Cytobacillus luteolus: one gene and its partner. The main gene of each other region encodes a partner of the protein of the gene in region 2 in a complex. Links are inferred from orthologs where the notes say so. Each region holds a gene or a part of one and is shown on either strand. Other genes may lie near its edges. The genes, in order: J2Z26_RS07375 and J2Z26_RS03100.

Region 1 (9,488 bases), on a different replicon or contig from region 2:
TAATGTGACAACTCCACATCAATTTTTAATACAGCCTCTTCCTATTTAAGCAATCCTATTAATTCTAACCCATGGACAATTCCATCATCATCAACTGACTTAGTTACAATATCAGCGCGTTGCTTTATAATTTCCTCAGCATTTCCCATTGCGACACCTGTTCCTACAAAATCTAACATCTCTGCGTCGTTTAAACCATCTCCGAACGCATAGACATCTTCTCTATTCACTCCTAATGCATCCATAATCTTTTTAATCCCTTCTGCTTTAGAACCACCGTAAGGAATGATATCAGTTGAAAATTCATGCCACCTGATAAACTGAAAGGATGGAAAAGATTGAATATATTTCTCTTCCTCCTCTCTTATACAAAACAACAGAGTTTGGTAAATATCTCGATTTGCTAGAAAATCGGGTTCGTAATTTGGATGTTCAAATTTTAAGCTAGAGATGCTTTTATGTATAAACGGGTGATTTTCAACATTCGATCGCATCATTTCTGCATTCATATACACTAGGGGATGCTTATACTTTAGTGCAAAGTTCCTTAATTCATCTAATTTTTCTGGATTGAGTGGATTGGTGTATAATACCTCACCCTCAAATACAACATATTGACCATTAAAACTAACAAACGTATTAATTTCTAACTCATTTCTAAGATTTTCATACATAAATGGAGCCCTACCAGTTGCGATTGCGACGTTAATTCCTTTTCTTTTCAGAGAAAAAATAGCTTTCTTTGTACTTTCAGGCAGTTTTTTATCATGGTCTAATAGAGTACCGTCTATATCAAAAAACACTAATTTTTTTGTCATTTTTGCCACCTCAATCTTAAGCTTATATTACTTTCATAAAGCTACTTTATCAGTATCATCTTGTCAAATGATTACGTTTACTTTTACCAAATATCCCCACGATAATCATTCCTAAAAATCCATATACTAATCATGGAATTAAAAAGAAAAAAACATTAAATAAAAAATAAGTAACAAAATTAATTAAATTGACCTATGACCTATTTAACAATGGACAAGGAAGGTTTAAAATAGTAAATTAAGGAGATGATGTAATCATGCTCAAAAAGCTTCGGAAAAAGTTACTACAACATTGGACAGATATTTTAAAGAAAAAAACAATTGCTTAAACTTTCTTGATAAAAAAAGTGCCCTTCTGGACGTCCGAAGGGCCTCTTTTCTACATATTGAAATGGGAACAATATGCTAAATTTTTATCAAAAATAGAAAAAACATGAAAAACTTGTTAATTTTTTATATAATAGAACAAGTGAATCTTATAAACGGAAATTAAGGAGAGATTTGGCAAATGATTTTTAAAGTTTACTATCAAGAACAGGCAAATGAAGTTCCTGTGCGCGAAAGAACAAAAACACTTTATGTTAATGCAGATGCAGAAAGATATGTTCGTGAGAAATTAAAAGATCGTAACTACAACATTGAGTTTGTGCAACGAGTTGAAGGCGCACATCTAGCTTATGAGCAACAAAATGAAGACTATAAGGTATTGGAGATCTGATTATGAAATTTGTTAAAAATGACCAAACTGCTGTTTTCGCATTTGGGGGACTAGGCGAAATCGGTAAGAACACATATGGTGTTCAGTTTCAAGATGAAATTATTTTAATTGATGCAGGAATTAAGTTTCCTGAAGACGAGCTTTTAGGTATTGATTATGTTATTCCTGACTATAGCTACATCATTAAGAATGTGGAAAAAATAAAAGGATTATTTATTACACACGGTCACGAAGACCACATTGGAGGCATTCCGTACCTTTTACGCGAGGTAAACATACCTATTTACGGAGGTAAATTAGCACTAGGCTTAATCCGTAACAAACTAGAAGAGCATGGTTTACTTCGAACAGCTAAATTAATTGAAATCCAAGAAGACGATATTATTAAATTTAGAAAAACGTCTGTTACTTTCTTTAGAACAACACACAGTATACCTGATTCATATGGAATCGTCGTAAAAACACCACCTGGTCAGATTGTTCATACTGGGGATTTCAAATTTGATTTCACTCCTGTTGGCGAACCTGCTAACTTAACAAAGATGGCTGAGATTGGGAAAGAAGGCGTTCTTTGTTTATTATCTGACAGCACAAACAGTGAGATTCCTAATTTCACAATGTCTGAACGTCGTGTTGGGGAAAGCATTAACGATATTTTCCGTAAGGTAACAGGAAGAATTATCTTTGCGACCTTCGCATCTAATATTCACCGTCTTCAGCAGGTTGTTGAGTCTGCTGTTGCTTATGATCGTAAAGTCGCTGTTTTTGGACGCAGTATGGAAGCAGCGATAAATATTGGACAAGATTTAGGTTACATTCGATGCCCTAAGGACACATTTATTGAAGCATCACAAATAAATAGACTTCCTGCTGACAAAGTTGTCATTCTGTGTACAGGAAGCCAAGGTGAGCCAATGGCGGCCCTTTCAAGGATTGCAAATGGAACTCATCGACAAATACAAATTATTCCTGGAGACACTGTTGTATTTTCTTCTTCTCCTATTCCAGGTAACACTATAAGTGTTAGCAGAACAATCAACATGCTCTACCGTGCAGGTGCTGAGGTAATTCATGGTGCTCTAAGTGATATTCATACTTCAGGTCATGGTGGTCAGGAAGAACAAAAGCTTATGCTTCGTTTGATTAAACCTAAATACTTCATGCCTATCCACGGTGAATACCGTATGCAAAAGATGCATTCAAAGCTTGCTATCGACTGTGGAGTTTTAGAGGAAAATTGCTTCATTATGGATAATGGTGAAGTATTAGCATTAAGTGAGAATGAAGCTTCTGTAGCTGGGAAAATTCCTTCTGGGAATGTCTACATCGATGGAAGCGGAATAGGTGATATTGGTAATATCGTTTTACGTGATCGTCGTATTCTTTCAGAAGAAGGACTTGTCATTGTTGTTGTTAGCATTAACATGAAAGACTTCAAGATAGCAGCTGGACCTGATTTAATATCACGTGGATTTGTGTATATGAGAGAGTCTGGAGATTTAATCAATGATGCACAAGGCTTAATTTCTAAACACTTGAATAAAGTGATGGAACGTCGCACCACTCAATGGTCCGAAATTAAAAACGAAATTACAGATACCTTGGCACCTTTCCTTTACGAGAAAACAAAACGCCGTCCTATGATTTTACCAATCATCATGGAGGTATAAATAGAAAAAGAGACAATCTCAAATGAGGTTGTCTCTTTTTTCATCTATTTTCACTCACCGATCATTGTTTTTTCGAATCGGTCGATATCTACATCTGCCCCTATTACAATGAGGATATCACCTTTTCTAATTACTTCAGTAGCTTGTGGGGAAACAATGATATCCTTACCCCGTTTGAATGCAACAATGTTTATACCAAATTTTGCTCGAATGTCTAGACTTATTAATGTATGACCATCAAGCCTTTGACTAGCAACAATCTCGACTATACTGTGTTCATCTGATAGCTCCAAGTAGTCCAAGACATTATTAGACATGATACTATGAGCAATACGTTTACCCATGTCTCGCTCAGGGTGAACAATCTGATCAGCCCCTATTTTATTTAAGACTTTTTCATGATAATCATTTTGAGCTTTAACTGTAATATGTTTTACCCCAAGCTCTTTCAAAATTAAAGTCGTTAGGATACTAGCTTGAATATTGTCTCCAATCGCTACGATGACATGGTCAAAGTTACGGATTCCTATACTTTTTAAAACGGATTCATCAGTAGAATCACCAACAACAGCATGCGATGCTATCGAAGAAAATTCATTCACCTTTTCCTCTATAACATCCATGGCCATAACTTCCATTCCCTCTTCACTAAGGGCTCTACATATACTTCCACCAAAACGGCCTAACCCTATTACTGCAAACTCTTTTTTCATAATTAAAACCCCCGAATTTGTCGCTGACTAGTATAATAAGATGGTACTAATTTTACCACAGAATAGAGGGAAAAGTATGCATTAAACAAAAAAGCCGAGATTAATCTCCCGACTTTTGTTGTTCCTCACGTATCTTTTGTCTAGCCATTTTTCTCATAAAAAGGTAAACGACAAATCCAAGCAATCCTAGTAATAAAAGGATTGGTGAATTCCCAATTAAGAAAACAAAGAAACCGGAAACAGCACCTAAAATAAAGTTAATGCTGTCCATAAACTGCTTTTTTGTCTTATCCCATGTGTTCAGTCCACTACCATCTATTTCTGGTACAATTACCTTGTTTTCATACAATGTCATCGAAACAGTCGATAAGTTCGCCTGGTTCTCAAGGTAGTTCATTCTCCCCTTGATTTGTTCAATTTCTTCTTGCACAACAGCTAAATCGGATGATATTTGTAGTAGATCTTTTGTTTCTTTTGCATCTCTCATAAATTGAAGCAATCTTTCCTCAACAACCTCTTTAGACTTTAATCTTGATCCCAGATCTACATATTCCTCTGTTACATCTTGCCCGGTTATGTTTTGGTGGTTAACTTTTTCACTCATTTCCCCTACTTGCGAAATAAACGAATTGAAGAGAGATTCTGGAACTCGAACCGTTAGTCTCCCTTCCATTTGGTTTTCACCATGGTTATACACATTAGACTCAACAATGTAGCCATTCATTTCATTTACGAGTAGCTCAATTTTACTGTGAACGGATTTATAATCTTTCACTTCTAATTGAAGATCCGCATGATAAATAACCATTCTACTTTGTTGATTACTCTTATTCGAATCAGTGACACCCTTATTTTTTCCATCAGCTAATCTATTTTGCTCCATCTTAGCCTCTGCTGGAGCTTCCTCTGAAGTTGCCATATCCATCGAAGTTTTACTATTCTCCGTTGATTCTGAAGCACCACCACTACACGCTGCCAGAATTAAGCCAAAAGAAAGAATAACAAGGGTTATTACTAACTTATATTTGTTCATCTCAACACCCCTAGTCCCTTTATGATATAGACGATTGAGCAATAAGAAATGTTACAATCTTCTTAAATTTTAAAAACGGGAGATGTAATATCTCCCGTTCAAGTTTTCTTACCCTACGTCTAACATTTTAAATTGTGATTTGACTAGGTTGTGATATTGGCCTTGTAATTTCATCAATTGATCGTGTGAACCTTGCTCTATAATTTGACCATGATCAAGCACGATAATATTATCAGAATCACGAATGGTAGATAGTCGATGCGCAATAATAATTGCTGTTCTACCTTTTAGCAATTTTTTAAGTGCAGTTTGAATTTTAACCTCAGACTCTGTATCAATGCTAGCTGTAGCCTCATCAAGAATGAGGATTCTTGGATCAGCTAGTAATGCACGTGCAAATGAAAGTAGTTGTCGTTCTCCTACTGATAATATATTTCCTCGCTCTTCTACTTCAGTTTCGAAGCCCTTTGGTAGTCTTGCAATAAATGAGTCAGCGCCTACTGCCGTTGCAGCCTCAATTACTTCTTCATCTGTTGCATCTGGTCGACCGAAGCGAATATTTTCCATGATAGTCCCTGAAAATATAAATGTATCTTGTAGAACAACACTTATTTGTGTTCTAACACTTGCAACAGATAAGTCTTTTACATTATAACCATCAATTTTAACATCACCCGCTGTCGCATCGTAAAAACGGCTAATTAAGTTAGCAATTGTTGTTTTACCTGAACCTGTATGTCCAACTAAGGCAACAGTTTGCCCCGCTTCCATCGTTAAGGAAACACCTTTTAATGCTTTTCGTTTTTCATCATAAGAGAATTCGACCTTATCAAATTCAATTTTACCTTTCATATCTGTAAGCGAAACAGCATCGTCTTTTTCTGAAACAATCGGCTTTTCATCTAAGAATTCAAAAATACGTTCAGATGAAGCCATTCCCATTAGTAATTGGTTATAAACTTGACCTAAACGAGAAATTGGTTCCCAGAACATTCCTAAGTAAAATGCGAATGAAACAAATACCCCAATGGTTACACCACTATCTGGGTTTTGAATAAGCATTGCTCCAAACCAAATTAAAATTGCAGTACCGATTGCGTTAGACATCTCAACAAATGGTCTAAACATCGCATTTTTCTGAGTAGCATCTCTCCAGCTTTCATATGTCTCTGTGTTAACGCCATCAAAGAAAGCCATATTTTCTTTTTCTTGTGTGAATGACTGTGTAACACGAATTCCCTGAATGCTTTCATTTAAATGAGAATTAAGCTTTGCCTGCTTAATACGTACTGTTTGCCAAGAACGTCTTATTTTTTTACGTAAACTTGTTGAAATGAAAAACATAATCGGAAGTATAATTAAGATCGCAATCGTTAACTCTGGACTTAATGCAAATAAGATAACGAAAATTCCTATTAATAATAAGAAATCCATGAGTAGGTTAATGACCCCGCTCGTAAATAATTCCTGTAAGGAGTTTATATCATTCATAATTCGAACTAGGATAGATCCTGCTGATCGTTGATCAAAAAAGCGATGTGAAAGTCCTTGAACATGAGTAAATAAATGTTTACGTAAATCATAGATTACGTTTTGTCCAAGTAGGTTCATATACCGAATACGGAATGTATTTGCTAAATAAGATAAGAAATAAAGACCAGCAATAATTAAGACTAGTTTTATTAATAAATCTGAATCTTTATTTGCAATCGCATGGTCCATTGTATATACACCAATAAGGATTGGTACAATTAAACGGACAGCTGTTGCAACAATTACTGTTAAAAATGCTAATGGTAATAGACTCTTAGAATAGGGCTTCATATAGCTAAATAGTCTGGCCATTTGCTTCCAGTTAAAAGGCTTCTCGATTACTTGATCTGTTGAGTATTGAAATCGATCTAGTTTATTTCGTTTTTCCTTCTTTTCATTCATGTTGTTCACCTACCTCATCCTGTTTGTGATTGAAGCACCGTTTTTTGATCTTTGTATTGAATATCATAAATACGTTTATAAGGTCCCTCATTTTTTACTAACTCTTCATGTGTTCCACGTTCAACGATTACACCTTGATCTAGTACAAGAATTTCATCTGCATGTTTAAGAGATGAAATACGGTGAGCAATAATGAATGTTGTACGACCTTTCATTACTTCTTTTAATGCTCCTTGAATCTTAAATTCAGTTTTCATATCTACCGCACTTGTTGCATCATCCAAAATAAGAATACTAGGGTCAATACAAATGGACCTTGCAATAGCAATACGTTGTTTTTGACCTCCAGATAATCCCATACCACGCTCACCTAACATCGTGTCATAACCATCTGGTAGCTCCATAATAAATTCGTGAGCATCCGCTCGTTTTGCTGCATCAATAATATCCTCCATGGATGCATCTGGGTTACCGTATGCAATATTGGCTTTTATCGATGATGAGAAAAGAAAAGATTCCTGTAAAACAAAACCAATATTATTACGTAAAGTATGTAGAGAGTAATCTCTTACATCTTTACCATCAATTAAAATTTGTCCACTAGTAGGTTCATAGAATCGTGTAATTAGCTGAGTAATACTAGTTTTACCTGACCCTGTTGCCCCAATCAAACCAATAACTTTACCTGGTTCCGCATTGAAGGTAACATTTGATAAGGCTTTTTCATCATCTTCTGTGTAGTTTAAGGTAACATCCTTGAATTCCACATGTCCTAGTAAGCGGTCTTTTTTGATAGGATTTTGTTTTTCAACAATATCCTCCTCTGCTTCTAAGATTTCTAAAAGCCTTTCTCCTGATGCTTTTGATTGTGAAAACATGTTAATAACGAACCCTAAGTTCATGATTGGCCACATAATGTACCAAACTAAACTAAAGAAAGCAACTAACTCCCCTGGTGTAACCTGATTATTTATAACTAAATAACCACCAAATGAGAGTAAGGTCACAACACAGATGTTACCGATAAACTCCATTAACGGAAAATACTTAGCCCAAACATTGGATGTCTTCAGATAATGATCCTTATAATCAGTATTTGAATCATTAAACTTATTAATCTCAAAACCTTCTCTTGATAGAGACTTTACCGTGTTAATACCACTTATATTTTCTTGAACCTTCGTATTAAGTCTTCCAAATGACTTCCTAATGCCTCGGAAAGCTGGATGGACTGTTTTATCAAACTTATACACAGCCACCGCCAAGAAAGGTAAAGAAGCAATGGTTACTAATGTTAAAGGCACTGAATAATAAAACATAACACTAAAGCTAATTCCAAGTAATAGTACAAAACGAATTAACTCCGCAAAGCCAAAGGATAGGAAGAAACGAAACCCTTCAACATCTGCTGTTAAACGAGACATTAAATCACCGGTTTTTGCATTATCATAGTACTTAAATGGTAAAAATTGAAGTTTTTCATAAAGAGAATTACGAAGTGAATAGACAGACTTAATTCCAAACATATCACCTAGGTATTGGTTAAAATAAGTCGCAATTCCCTTTATAATCATAATACCAACAAAACCTAATGCTAAATATGGCACATATTGGTATTGCCCACCCCGTATAACATCATCGATTGTAAATTGAAGAACAATCGGATATACAACTGTAATCGCAGTTACGATAAGTAGGAATGAAATTGACCAAATAAAATACCGCTTATATGGCCAGTAGAACATTTTGAGTTTCTTAAAGGTTTCCATTATAAGCCCCCTCCATACGATGTGAATTTTTTGTGAACTGTAACACGTATATATAAATATATCGAGTTTCGAAATAAATTTCCAGTGAATTGTGAGAAAATGTTGAATTTTTTTGGCAAATTGGAAATATAGTTCATTTCTAGTTTCTAGTTTAAGGAAGTTTCTGCCTATTTTCATCAACTACTAGACTGATTAATGTCTAAGACTTTTGGTGTAGAAACAAAAAAGATCGATCCTAATGGGTCGATCTTTTTATTGTTATTCAGCTTTTTCGTTTTCTTCTAATACACGGTTTACGCGCTTTGTTAGCATTTTCATTCCACTTCCGCCAGCTTGGAAATGGCGTAGTTTGCCTTCTGCATCAAAAACATAATATGCAGGTACATATTGATTTTCAAATGCATCTGTTAATTTATGGTTACTGTCAACATAAATGGGCTGTGAAATATCATGTTGAGCTGCTACTTCTTTAATTTCCTCAAGATCTAGGTCCTTTTCAGAACGAGGCATATGTACAGCTATCACATTTAGTTTGTCTTTATATTCATCACGGAATTGATTGATATCCGGCATAGCTTCTTTACATAGACCACAGCTGATTGACCAGAAGTGAATCAATGTTGGTCTTTCTCCAACCAAATCAGTCTTTGTTACTTCTCCATTTAACCATGCACTCGCGCCATCTAATTCTGGCATTGGTTCTCTTAGCTTCATGAACGTTCCTCCTAATAAGTGAACAATATTATAGTATGAAAAGGCCTAACATAACTGTTAGACCCTTAAAGTATATGCACTGATGCTAAAATTAAACGTTAAGTGTAGCTTGTCCTGG
Region 2 (9,617 bases):
AGTAACTTTACGAAAATATGAAAATATACCCAACGGACTTACAAAGGTTCCTCTTCTATTAGACGATTTACCAATGAATGAAAAAAACCAGTATAAAATACCCTATACTGGCCTCAACTTCTATAGTTTAAATTTACTAATCATTGAATTTAGTTGATCAGCTAAGTCTGATAATGTCTCTGCACTTCCTGCAATCAGTTCCATTGAACCATTTGTTTCTTGAACTGATGCTGACGTTTGTTCAATTCCTGCAGCCGCTTGCTCCGAGACAGAAGCAATAGTTTCAATTGATTGATTCATTTTAACTGTACTATCTGAAATCGTAGCAAGATTATTTGAGATATCATGTATATCACCTGATATTGTCTTTACTGCTAAATTTATCTCTTTAAATGTATGACCCGTATCCTCAATTTGCAGTGTACCTTGTTCTACCTGCTTGTATCCAGCTTGTAAGGAGTTTGCAACCTCATTAGATTCATTTTGAATACTTGAGACAATTTCTCGAATATCCTTAACTGAGTGTGCAACTTGCTCTGCAAGCTTTCTTACCTCATCTGCAACAACAGCAAAGCCTCTACCATGCTCGCCCGCTCTTGCTGCCTCAATCGCTGCATTCAAAGCCAACAAATTCGTTTGCTCAGCAATCTCTCGAATGACTTGTACAAGTGTAGATATTTGCTTCGTTTGCTCATCGAGTCCTTTAACTTTGCTAACTGAGGCTTTCATAAGTTCATTTATTTTGCTCATTTGCGAGGTTGATAAATTCATAGCCTCATTTCCTCTTTCTGTAAGCTCTAAAACAGCTAGGGATGACTTATGAACTCTAGTACCACTTTCATTTGCGGTTCTAATTTTTGTAACATACTCCTCCATCATTTGTGCTAGTAAAGAAGATGAATGTGCCTGCTCCTCCGCACCTGTGGACAATTCTTGCATGGTTGATGCAACCTGTTGACTTGCTGCTCTCACCTCAGATGATGTAGAGGTTAGCTCAGTACTTTTGTCTGTTACATGTGAAGAGACAGATAAAATTTCCTGAATCATCGCTTGAAGGCTTTCTCTCATCGTGTCAATTGATTGACCTAGCATTCCGATCTCATCTTTTGAAGTAGAGTTTATTGAATCTACATTCAGGTTTCCTCTTGCTATCTCCTCCGATGTTTTAATGAGCTTAGTAAATTGTTTCTTCAGCATTCTACCTATTACTAGTATGCTGATTGTTCCTAAGATTCCTGAAACTAGGATAGAAGCTACAAGAATAAGGATTGTTGACGCAACACTTGCGCCAACAGATTCCACTGCTTTTTCACTATCCATTTTCAATTGACCTCTTAAATCAGTAAGCATTATGACCGTATTGCTAATGATTTCATTAGCCTCATTACTAGCCTTCATGGAATCAAGTGCTTTCTGGGCCTTTACAGCAGGCATGACATCCTCTGCGAATAATTGGATTAACTCTCGTTGATTTGCTACTACTTTATTAAACATAATCACATGGTTTTCATTGACTAATTGGGGTCTAATTTCTTGCTCTAAAGTAGAAAACTGTGTGGTTAACTCTTGGAAAGAGGTAACGTGTTTAATATTGCTATTAGCTATGTAAATACTAATTTCACTTCCAAGCTGTTGAAACACTGATGCCATTTCGGTAATAGCAATTGAGTTATCTGCACTTTTTTCTACTTCAGTCATTTTTTCTTGTACCGATGATAACTGTAAGAAAATAATGATTGCTGATATACTAAACAAGAAAAGAGTAAGCGTAAAGGCTGCACCATATTTTTGTCCTAATCTTAGGTTTTTCCAGCCTACAAACTTCCTTTTCACTTTTTTAGGCTTAGGAGCTTTCATGTTATTTTGTGATTTATGCTTCTTCTCCTTTGATAGTCTAGTTATAAATTTCAACAAACCCTACCCCCTTCTTACGACAATTTCAAACATAAGTTCAAATTATCAAACTATTATTTCTATTCATTATAAATTAAATTGTCGAATAAGGAAATATATTCAGTCATATTTTCCTATTATTCTATCTTTTTCTTTTATAGTGGAAATTTATAACTAAATAAACACCTATGGAGAATCTTACTATCCAATAGGTGATTTTGGTAACTTTCTTACCTTCATTATTCTTTGGTGTATACCCTTTATAATAGCAGCTACAATAATAAAGCTTATAAATGAATACCAATGTTCCCACCGATACATTTTAAATAAATCAAAATGAACAAAGATAACTTCTATTACAAATGAAAACACGGCACCAACTATAATTGACCAAAACATATACACCTTAAAGGTTGCCGTATATTGATAAATAAACATATACACTACGGGAACAATTGTAAGATCAGCAGGGATTAAAGGAGGAATAGTGGGGAAGAGCTTTCTTGGATAAGACCATAACATCCATGTAGAACTGATTTCATCTATAACCGTAGCAAGAATCATCCAAAGCATGCCAAAGAGGATGATCTCTTGAAATCTAGATCGATCAACATATTTATACCATATGATCCAGGGAATAAGGGCTGCAGCAAGTAATACCAACCACGCAGGAGTAAATAAAGAGTTTTCTAACCAATACTGAAGTTCTAACTCCAATAATGTCTTCTGGTAGTTTTCAATTTTTTCATAGCTCATATGATACCTCCCTACTAACGCTTTTCAATAGGAACCGAAAACGGGACATCAAATGCATTCATTAAAAAAACAATTATAATAATTGATAATACGTATGTAAGAAGTGGTCTTGTATGATGCAAACGAATCAAATAATACATTGTAAAATAAAAAGGAACTTCCATCCAATATTTCCAACCCCTGTTAAGCACTATAAAACCGAATAGTAACACGATCCCCTCCACAATGAGGGAAAGCACAACCCATTTTGAAATATAAGTGAACTGTTTTTTCATCTTGGTCTCATAAGGGTAGCCGGTTAAAAACAGTAATGCTATACCCGGGAGAACAATAAAGGAATAAACAAGATCTGTACTATTATGGTGAAACAAAAAATCCGGTTTATACTCCCATAATAAATATCCTGCACATAAGCAGTTATATAGGAGATTGCAAATTACAACATATAAAAGAGTTGGATGATAATGTCTCCAATTTTTCCAGTCAGCCTTCCAATACACTGCCAATAGGACAGCTATAGTTATTCCTACATGCATATTATTTCCTCCAGATAATTCTCATATTGTTAGTATGTAAAATACTGGATAATATATTCTAGGAATTAATTACCATTTTTTTCCTCTTTACCCAATACTTGATGAGGACAATCATACTATCTTTTTTCCGTTCTCACGTTTTTATCCCTACTTTATTGTCTAAAATATGATAGAATAATGGTTTGTACAGTTAGACTTTTCTGCCCTAGAAATGAGGAAAAAAAATGAATATTGTTGTAAGTACATTAAATGCAAAATACATTCATACGAGTTTATCGATTCGATGCTTAAAGGCGTATGCTGCCCCTGAATTTGATATTTCGCTCGCCGAATATACAATTAAAGACCCGGTCATGAATATCGTTACTGACCTTTATAGTAAAAAACCAGATATTATTGGTTTTAGTTGTTATATTTGGAACATTGAAGAGACGATTAAGGTTATAAAAATGTTAAAAAAAATTGACTCTTCACTTACTATTGTCATTGGTGGTCCTGAGGTTACCTATGATGTAAGAGAATGGCTTGAGCGCATACCAGAGGTTGATTATATTGTTATTGGTGAAGGCGAGGAAACCTTCAAACAACTTCTCTTTAAATTACAGAGTCAAGAAAGCGTGAAAGAAGTTAGTGGCCTAGCTTTTAAAGAAAATGACCAATATATAATTAATCCACAAAGGAATAAATTAGATTTAAAAGAAGTCCCATCTCCATTCCGCTTTGAAGAGGATATCCCACAGCTATCAAAACGTGTCACTTATATTGAAACGAGCAGAGGCTGCCCATTTAGTTGCCAATTCTGTTTGTCTTCGATCGAAGTTGGCGTTCGTTACTTTGACCGTGAAAAAGTAAAAGATGATATCCGATACCTAATGGACAATGGAGCCAAAACGATTAAGTTCGTAGACCGTACGTTCAATATTAGTCGAAGTTATGCTATGGAGATGTTCCAATTTTTAATTGATGAGCATCGCCTAGGTACTGTGTTTCAGTTTGAAATTACAGCAGACATTATGAGACCTGAGGTTATTGAATTTTTAAATGAGAATGCACCTGCAGGATTATTCCGTTTTGAAATTGGTGTTCAATCAACGAATGATGCAACGAATGAATTAGTAATGAGGAAACAAAACTTTAGTAAACTTAAACGGACAGTGACCCTTGTTAAAGATGGCGGAAAAATTGATCAGCATCTAGATTTAATAGCTGGACTTCCCCAAGAGGATTATCATTCCTTCCGTCAAACATTTAATGATGTGTTTGAAATGCGACCTGAAGAGCTACAGCTAGGATTTTTAAAGATGCTACGTGGGACAGGCTTACGCCTACGTGCAAAGGACCATGGATATGTTTATATGGATCATTCACCATATGAAATCCTACGAAACAATATCCTTCCGTTTGAGGATATCATTCGTATTAAGCAAGTTGAAGACGTGCTAGAAAAATACTGGAATGATCATAGAATGGATGCAACTATCGAATATTTGGTAACAAAAGTGTTTGAAACTCCTTTTGATTTCTTCCAGCAATTTGGGGCTTATTGGGAGGAACAAGGTTGGTCAAGAATTGGCCATCAACTAGAGGACCTATTTAAAAGGCTTCACGATTTTATGGCTTCAATGGATGTGGAGAACATTTCAATCATTGAAGGTTTTATGAAATATGATTATCTCAAGAATCATAAGTACAAGCCTAGAAAACCATGGTGGACAGATATGATGACGAAGGAATCTAGATCTTCTCATTATCGAAACATCCTTGAAAATCCTTCAATTTTAGGTGAAGCGTATTTAGAGCTTAACCTATCTGAAAAAGATATATTTAAGCACACTGTTTTAGAGACATTGCCGTTTGATTTAGGTGAGTATTTGCAATCTGGAGAAATTATAGACACAGAAACAATGATGCTTGTGTATTATGATCCGTATGAACCTCATGCTGAAATATTCACTACAAATATGAGTAATACAATCTTATAGTAGGTCTTCCTTGAGAAGCTGACTCAATAAATGAGTCAGCTTTTTTATCTTACTTTTTCTTATCTTGCTTCTTTTTTTGATTAGTATCTGCTAAAAGTTCATAAGCTTTGGCTGAATTGGGGTCTCCCATTTCATGTCCAAATTCTTCTTTTAGCAAATCCTTAGACATTACATGGTTGTTATCGCCAGCATGCTTCTTGTGCTTAACTTCTTTTCTCATCGTCTATTCTCCTGTGCTATTGCCTTTTTTTGAATTTCGATTTGCACCTTTGGCAGGATTTTCATAACGGGCCTCTGCAGAAAATTCTGTGTCTGGCAGGCTTTCTGTTGGTGTGAATGCTGATTTTCTTGCTGCGTCTCTAGCAACTTTTCGCTTCATTTGGATTCCCCCTATGGTAATAATAATGAGATGAACTCACCACTAGTTTGTCCATATTCGACTCATATATTTATTTCATATGCTCATACTAAAATTGAATCCTATATGGAGAGTGGTGATACCATGGCAAAAAAGAAAAATGAAGAAAAGCTTGAGATTGATTCACCAATATTAGATGAAACACAACCACATCAAATAAGTGCTCCTTCCTTTAAAGGAACAGGCATTAAAATGCAAGAACCCTTTGTAAACGAGCATGGGGTAGTTATTGGAGATAGCTTTTATGATTCACCTAATTCCCCATTAAATAATTGGAGCGATGAGGTTGATCCATCTATCATGGCAGGAGACGAATGGGTACATCCCACGAATGACATTGGCTGGAATACAACAGAAAACCGTGAACTTCTTGAAAGTAAAAAACCTCCAAAAGGTGTTCCATTTATGCACCCTGACAAGGATGTTGGATACGGTAAAGATTAAAAAGAAAAGATGGAGTTTTATTAATTATTTTAGCCCCAATCAAAATTTGATTGGGGCTATTTTTTATATATTAACTTGTTTGTTTCGGCTTAATTGCAAAGAGACTAATAATTCCAGCAAAAATACAAATTGCCGTTGTACTATAAAACATTAATAAACGGGAATTTTCCATTAAGATAGCAAATACAGGTGGGCCAACAGCTACACCTATAAAGCGCATTGAACTATAAATAGACGTAATGGTTCCACGTTGAGACTTTTCAATTCCTTCTGTTAAAAAGGCATCTAAACATGGTAGGGCCATTCCAATTCCGATTCCACACAAGAAGAATACAGAAAGTAAATACCATAAGTTTTCTGAAAAGCTGATGATGAAGACCCCTGTTGCTAAAAATACAAGACCTATAAAAGTTAGCCATTTCATTAATACTTTATTCTTGCTTATCTTCTTCCCTGTAATAAAGGATGCTAGGCATAATGAGGCAAGAGGGATAGCCAATATTAACCCCTTCTTCAAACCATCAATCCCATAGTTATCTTCCAATGTACTTGATAAATAAAAAAGGACGCCAAATAAAACGTACATTAGTATGCAGCCAATCGCAAAAACTGCGTATATCCAACGTCCTTTTTCGAGAAAAATATCCTTAATTTTACTGATAAATTCACCAAAATGAGGTGGCTCCTCTGTTGTATCAGGTGTTTTTACTAGAAAAGTCATTAACAGAATGGAAATGAAACAAAACACCGGGAATGCAAGAAAGGGCGAGTACCATAAAAAACTAGCTAATGCAGCCCCAAGTATAGGACTTAGCACCTTCCCAAACGTATTTGACGTTTCTATTACACCTAATGAACTACTGACTTCATCTTCATCACGAAACATATCACCAACTAAAGGCATAACAATAGGCGCTGCTCCTGCTGCTCCTACCCCTTGAAAAATCCGACCAATTAAAACGAAAGTATAAGGATTATCTGCAGTCCACGTACCCCATGCTGCGATGATTCCGCCTATCCCAGCTATTATGAGACTTGGTATAATAACCTTTTTCCTCCCGATTCGATCTGATAAATAACCTGCTACCGGAATTAAAAATATCGCAACAACGGAATACAGTGTAATGATCATGCTTGATTGCAAAGAACTAATTCCGAGCTTTTTCTCAAACAAAGGCAACACTGGAATTAACATAGAGTTTCCTAACGTCATAATTAATGGAATGGATGCAATTGAAATGATAGCCCAGCTTTTTCCATTATGTTTCTTCTTGTTTGCTAACCGCTTTTTATAGGATAGTTCTTTCGTATATTCCATTTTTAATCCTTCCTTATCACATTACATTAACCTTCTTACTATTTGTCTTTATGACTGTTTTTATTTTGTCATAAAAAGGAAACGACCCAATAGCTTGGATCGTTTCCTCAAAAGATTACCCGATAATTACTCTTTCCTTTGGATAATGATAATTCACTTCTGCCCCTTTAGTTCCTAATAAGAACAAGAAGGTTAATATCCCAACTCTTCCTATAAACATATTGAGAATGATTAAACATTTTCCAATAATACTTAGATCAGGGGTAATCCCCATTGAGAGACCAACAGTTCCGAAGGCTGAACAAACTTCAAAAACAATTTCGATTAAGGAATGGTTATGTTCAGTAATTGATAAAATGATGATTGAAACTGAACAAATAATAAATGCCATCATCGTTACAACTAATGACTTAATAATATCATCCTCATGTAATTCACGTTTGAATATTTTGATTGATTTCTTACCTCTTGCAAAATGAAACAGAAATAACAAATTTAAGGCAAAGGTGGTTGTGCGAATTCCACCTCCGACTGAACTTGGTGAAGCACCTATGAACATCAATCCACAAATCACAAGAAGAGTCGGAAGAGTAAATTCACTTACATCCATCGTAGCTAACCCGCCGCTTCTTGTTGTCACTGATTGAAACAGTGCATAGAAAAAGGATTCGTGCCACGATCTACCTGCAAAGAAATGATTAAATTCCAAGATAAGAATAAGCAATGTTCCGCTTACGATTAACCCCAAAAATGTAATCGTCGTTAACTTTGTGAAAAGAGTAAAACGAAAGCGACCATTTTTTTGACTAAGAAAATCCTTTACCTCTATTAGAACAGGGAACCCTATTGCTCCCAGTGTAATTAAGATGATTGTTATAAATTGAACAAAATAATCATTTGCGAACGGAATCATTGAGGCTCCCGTAATATCGAATCCTCCATTGGTTGTCGCACTCACAGATGCAAAAAAACCTTGATAAAAAGCCTCTTCCCACGTTGGATAGTATTTTTTGAAGTATGTACCAAGTATCAAAGTACCAATGGCTTCTATTAACAAAATAATTACGATAATAGACTTTAGTAGTTTAACTAATCCTGATAAATTTGACTGGTTTTGATCAACTTGGATTAACCTTCGTTCTCTTAATCCAATCTTTCTTCCGATGACTAGGTATATAAACGTTCCAAGGGTCATAATCCCAATCCCGCCAAATTGTAAGACAAATGCTAAAATAAATACCCCTTGTACACTAAAGGTATCTGCAATTGAAACAGTAGATAACCCAGTTACACTAACCGCACTTGCAGCAGTAAAAAGAGCATCCATAAAAGACAGGTCTACACCAGGCTTATGCGCTATAGGTAGGGAAATTAAGGCAACAGCCACTGAAACTGCAATAAAATAGAAGGTTACGATTAGCTGTGCTGGAGTAAGCGTATGTAAAAATTTTAAAACCTTTTTAAACATCTATTCTGTCAGTCCTTTTAATCTTATTATTTTCCTACTATAACACAAAGAATCTACAGTTAGTACAGGGAGCTTCTATATATAGGATTGTTTTTTATGGTTCTTTTTATTAATTTTGACAGAAACTTGTGTTTTTGCATGTGCCCCAAGGTTATTTTTTGTTGTATAAAATTTCATTTCCCTCTGCTTATGACAATCTTCCTAGGAGGAAAATCCCCCCACAAATCAGACTAATTATCCACTAAAAATACATTAATTTTCACAATACACAGAATTTTAAAACTCTGTTAATGTTATTTATAGAGCGTAAGGCCTTACAGACTCTAAATCACTGATTGGAGATGAGTCAATGTTAAAAAAAGTGTTTGCTACACTTACCACTGCGGCACTAGTTGCTTCTTTAGCCATCCAGGCTCCAGCACCCGCTTCGTCCTCAGAGACAAACGAATTAGAGTTGATTGGTGTAGAAATGCTGCATCATGTAAAAAAAACACCCAGTTTGGGGAAGGCTGAGTTTTTAATCAATACGTCAAATGTGCACATACCACCAGGCATTAAGAAAAAACTGGAAAAAGTCCCTGAAGACAATAATTTACATGTTCTTCAGTTTAACGGCCCTGTTACTGAGCAAGATTTAAAAGATCTAGAGAGTTTAGGCATTGAGGTCTTAGACTACATTCCTGATTTTGCTTTTACAGTAAAAGCTGAAGAACATGAGCTAGAAAATCTGACAAGCCTACCTAAAGTTGACTCAGTTACACCTTACTTACCTTTATATAAGTTTGATCCACAACTTTTTTCA

What was found.
Region 1: J2Z26_RS03100 (region 2) and J2Z26_RS07375 share a complex: the UniProt entries of both Bacillus subtilis proteins name them as parts of the ktrCD complex. The link is inferred for Cytobacillus luteolus from one-to-one orthologs.

The regions. Positions count from the first base shown.
Region 1 is NZ_JAGGKM010000002.1:501,087-510,574, forward strand. What follows is about bases 2,089-4,937. They hold J2Z26_RS07375 (potassium channel family protein), read right to left. Parts: upstream 3,920-4,937; coding sequence 3,257-3,919; downstream 2,089-3,256. Other genes in these bases: rnjA (ribonuclease J1), read left to right, coding at 2,089-3,206; J2Z26_RS07380 (DUF4349 domain-containing protein), read right to left, coding at 4,020-4,937. Outside these bases: J2Z26_RS07360 (Cof-type HAD-IIB family hydrolase), read right to left, coding at 42-818; J2Z26_RS07365 (DNA-dependent RNA polymerase subunit epsilon), read left to right, coding at 1,327-1,536; more of rnjA, read left to right, coding at 1,539-2,088; more of J2Z26_RS07380, read right to left, coding at 4,938-4,952; J2Z26_RS07385 (ABC transporter ATP-binding protein), read right to left, coding at 5,061-6,887; J2Z26_RS07390 (ABC transporter ATP-binding protein), read right to left, coding at 6,902-8,656; J2Z26_RS07395 (TlpA disulfide reductase family protein), read right to left, coding at 8,915-9,370; J2Z26_RS07400 (peroxiredoxin), read right to left, coding at 9,462-9,488. UniProt on the Bacillus subtilis protein: Catalytic subunit of the KtrCD potassium uptake transporter. The 2 major potassium transporter complexes KtrAB and KtrCD confer resistance to both suddenly imposed and prolonged osmotic stress.
Region 2 is NZ_JAGGKM010000001.1:597,885-607,501, reverse strand. The notes cover bases 6,640-9,617. They hold J2Z26_RS03100 (TrkH family potassium uptake protein), read right to left. Parts: upstream 8,816-9,617; coding sequence 7,463-8,815; downstream 6,640-7,462. Other genes in these bases: J2Z26_RS03095 (S8 family serine peptidase), read left to right, coding at 9,165-9,617; J2Z26_RS03105 (bacillibactin exporter BcbE), read right to left, coding at 6,640-7,347. Outside these bases: J2Z26_RS03140 (methyl-accepting chemotaxis protein), read right to left, coding at 121-1,914; J2Z26_RS03135 (CBO0543 family protein), read right to left, coding at 2,095-2,649; J2Z26_RS03130 (CBO0543 family protein), read right to left, coding at 2,664-3,185; J2Z26_RS03125 (B12-binding domain-containing radical SAM protein), read left to right, coding at 3,410-5,167; J2Z26_RS03120 (hypothetical protein), read right to left, coding at 5,217-5,387; J2Z26_RS03115 (hypothetical protein), read right to left, coding at 5,391-5,546; J2Z26_RS03110 (DUF3905 domain-containing protein), read left to right, coding at 5,670-6,029; more of J2Z26_RS03105, read right to left, coding at 6,100-6,639. UniProt on the Bacillus subtilis protein: Integral membrane subunit of the KtrCD potassium uptake transporter. The 2 major potassium transporter complexes KtrAB and KtrCD confer resistance to both suddenly imposed and prolonged osmotic stress.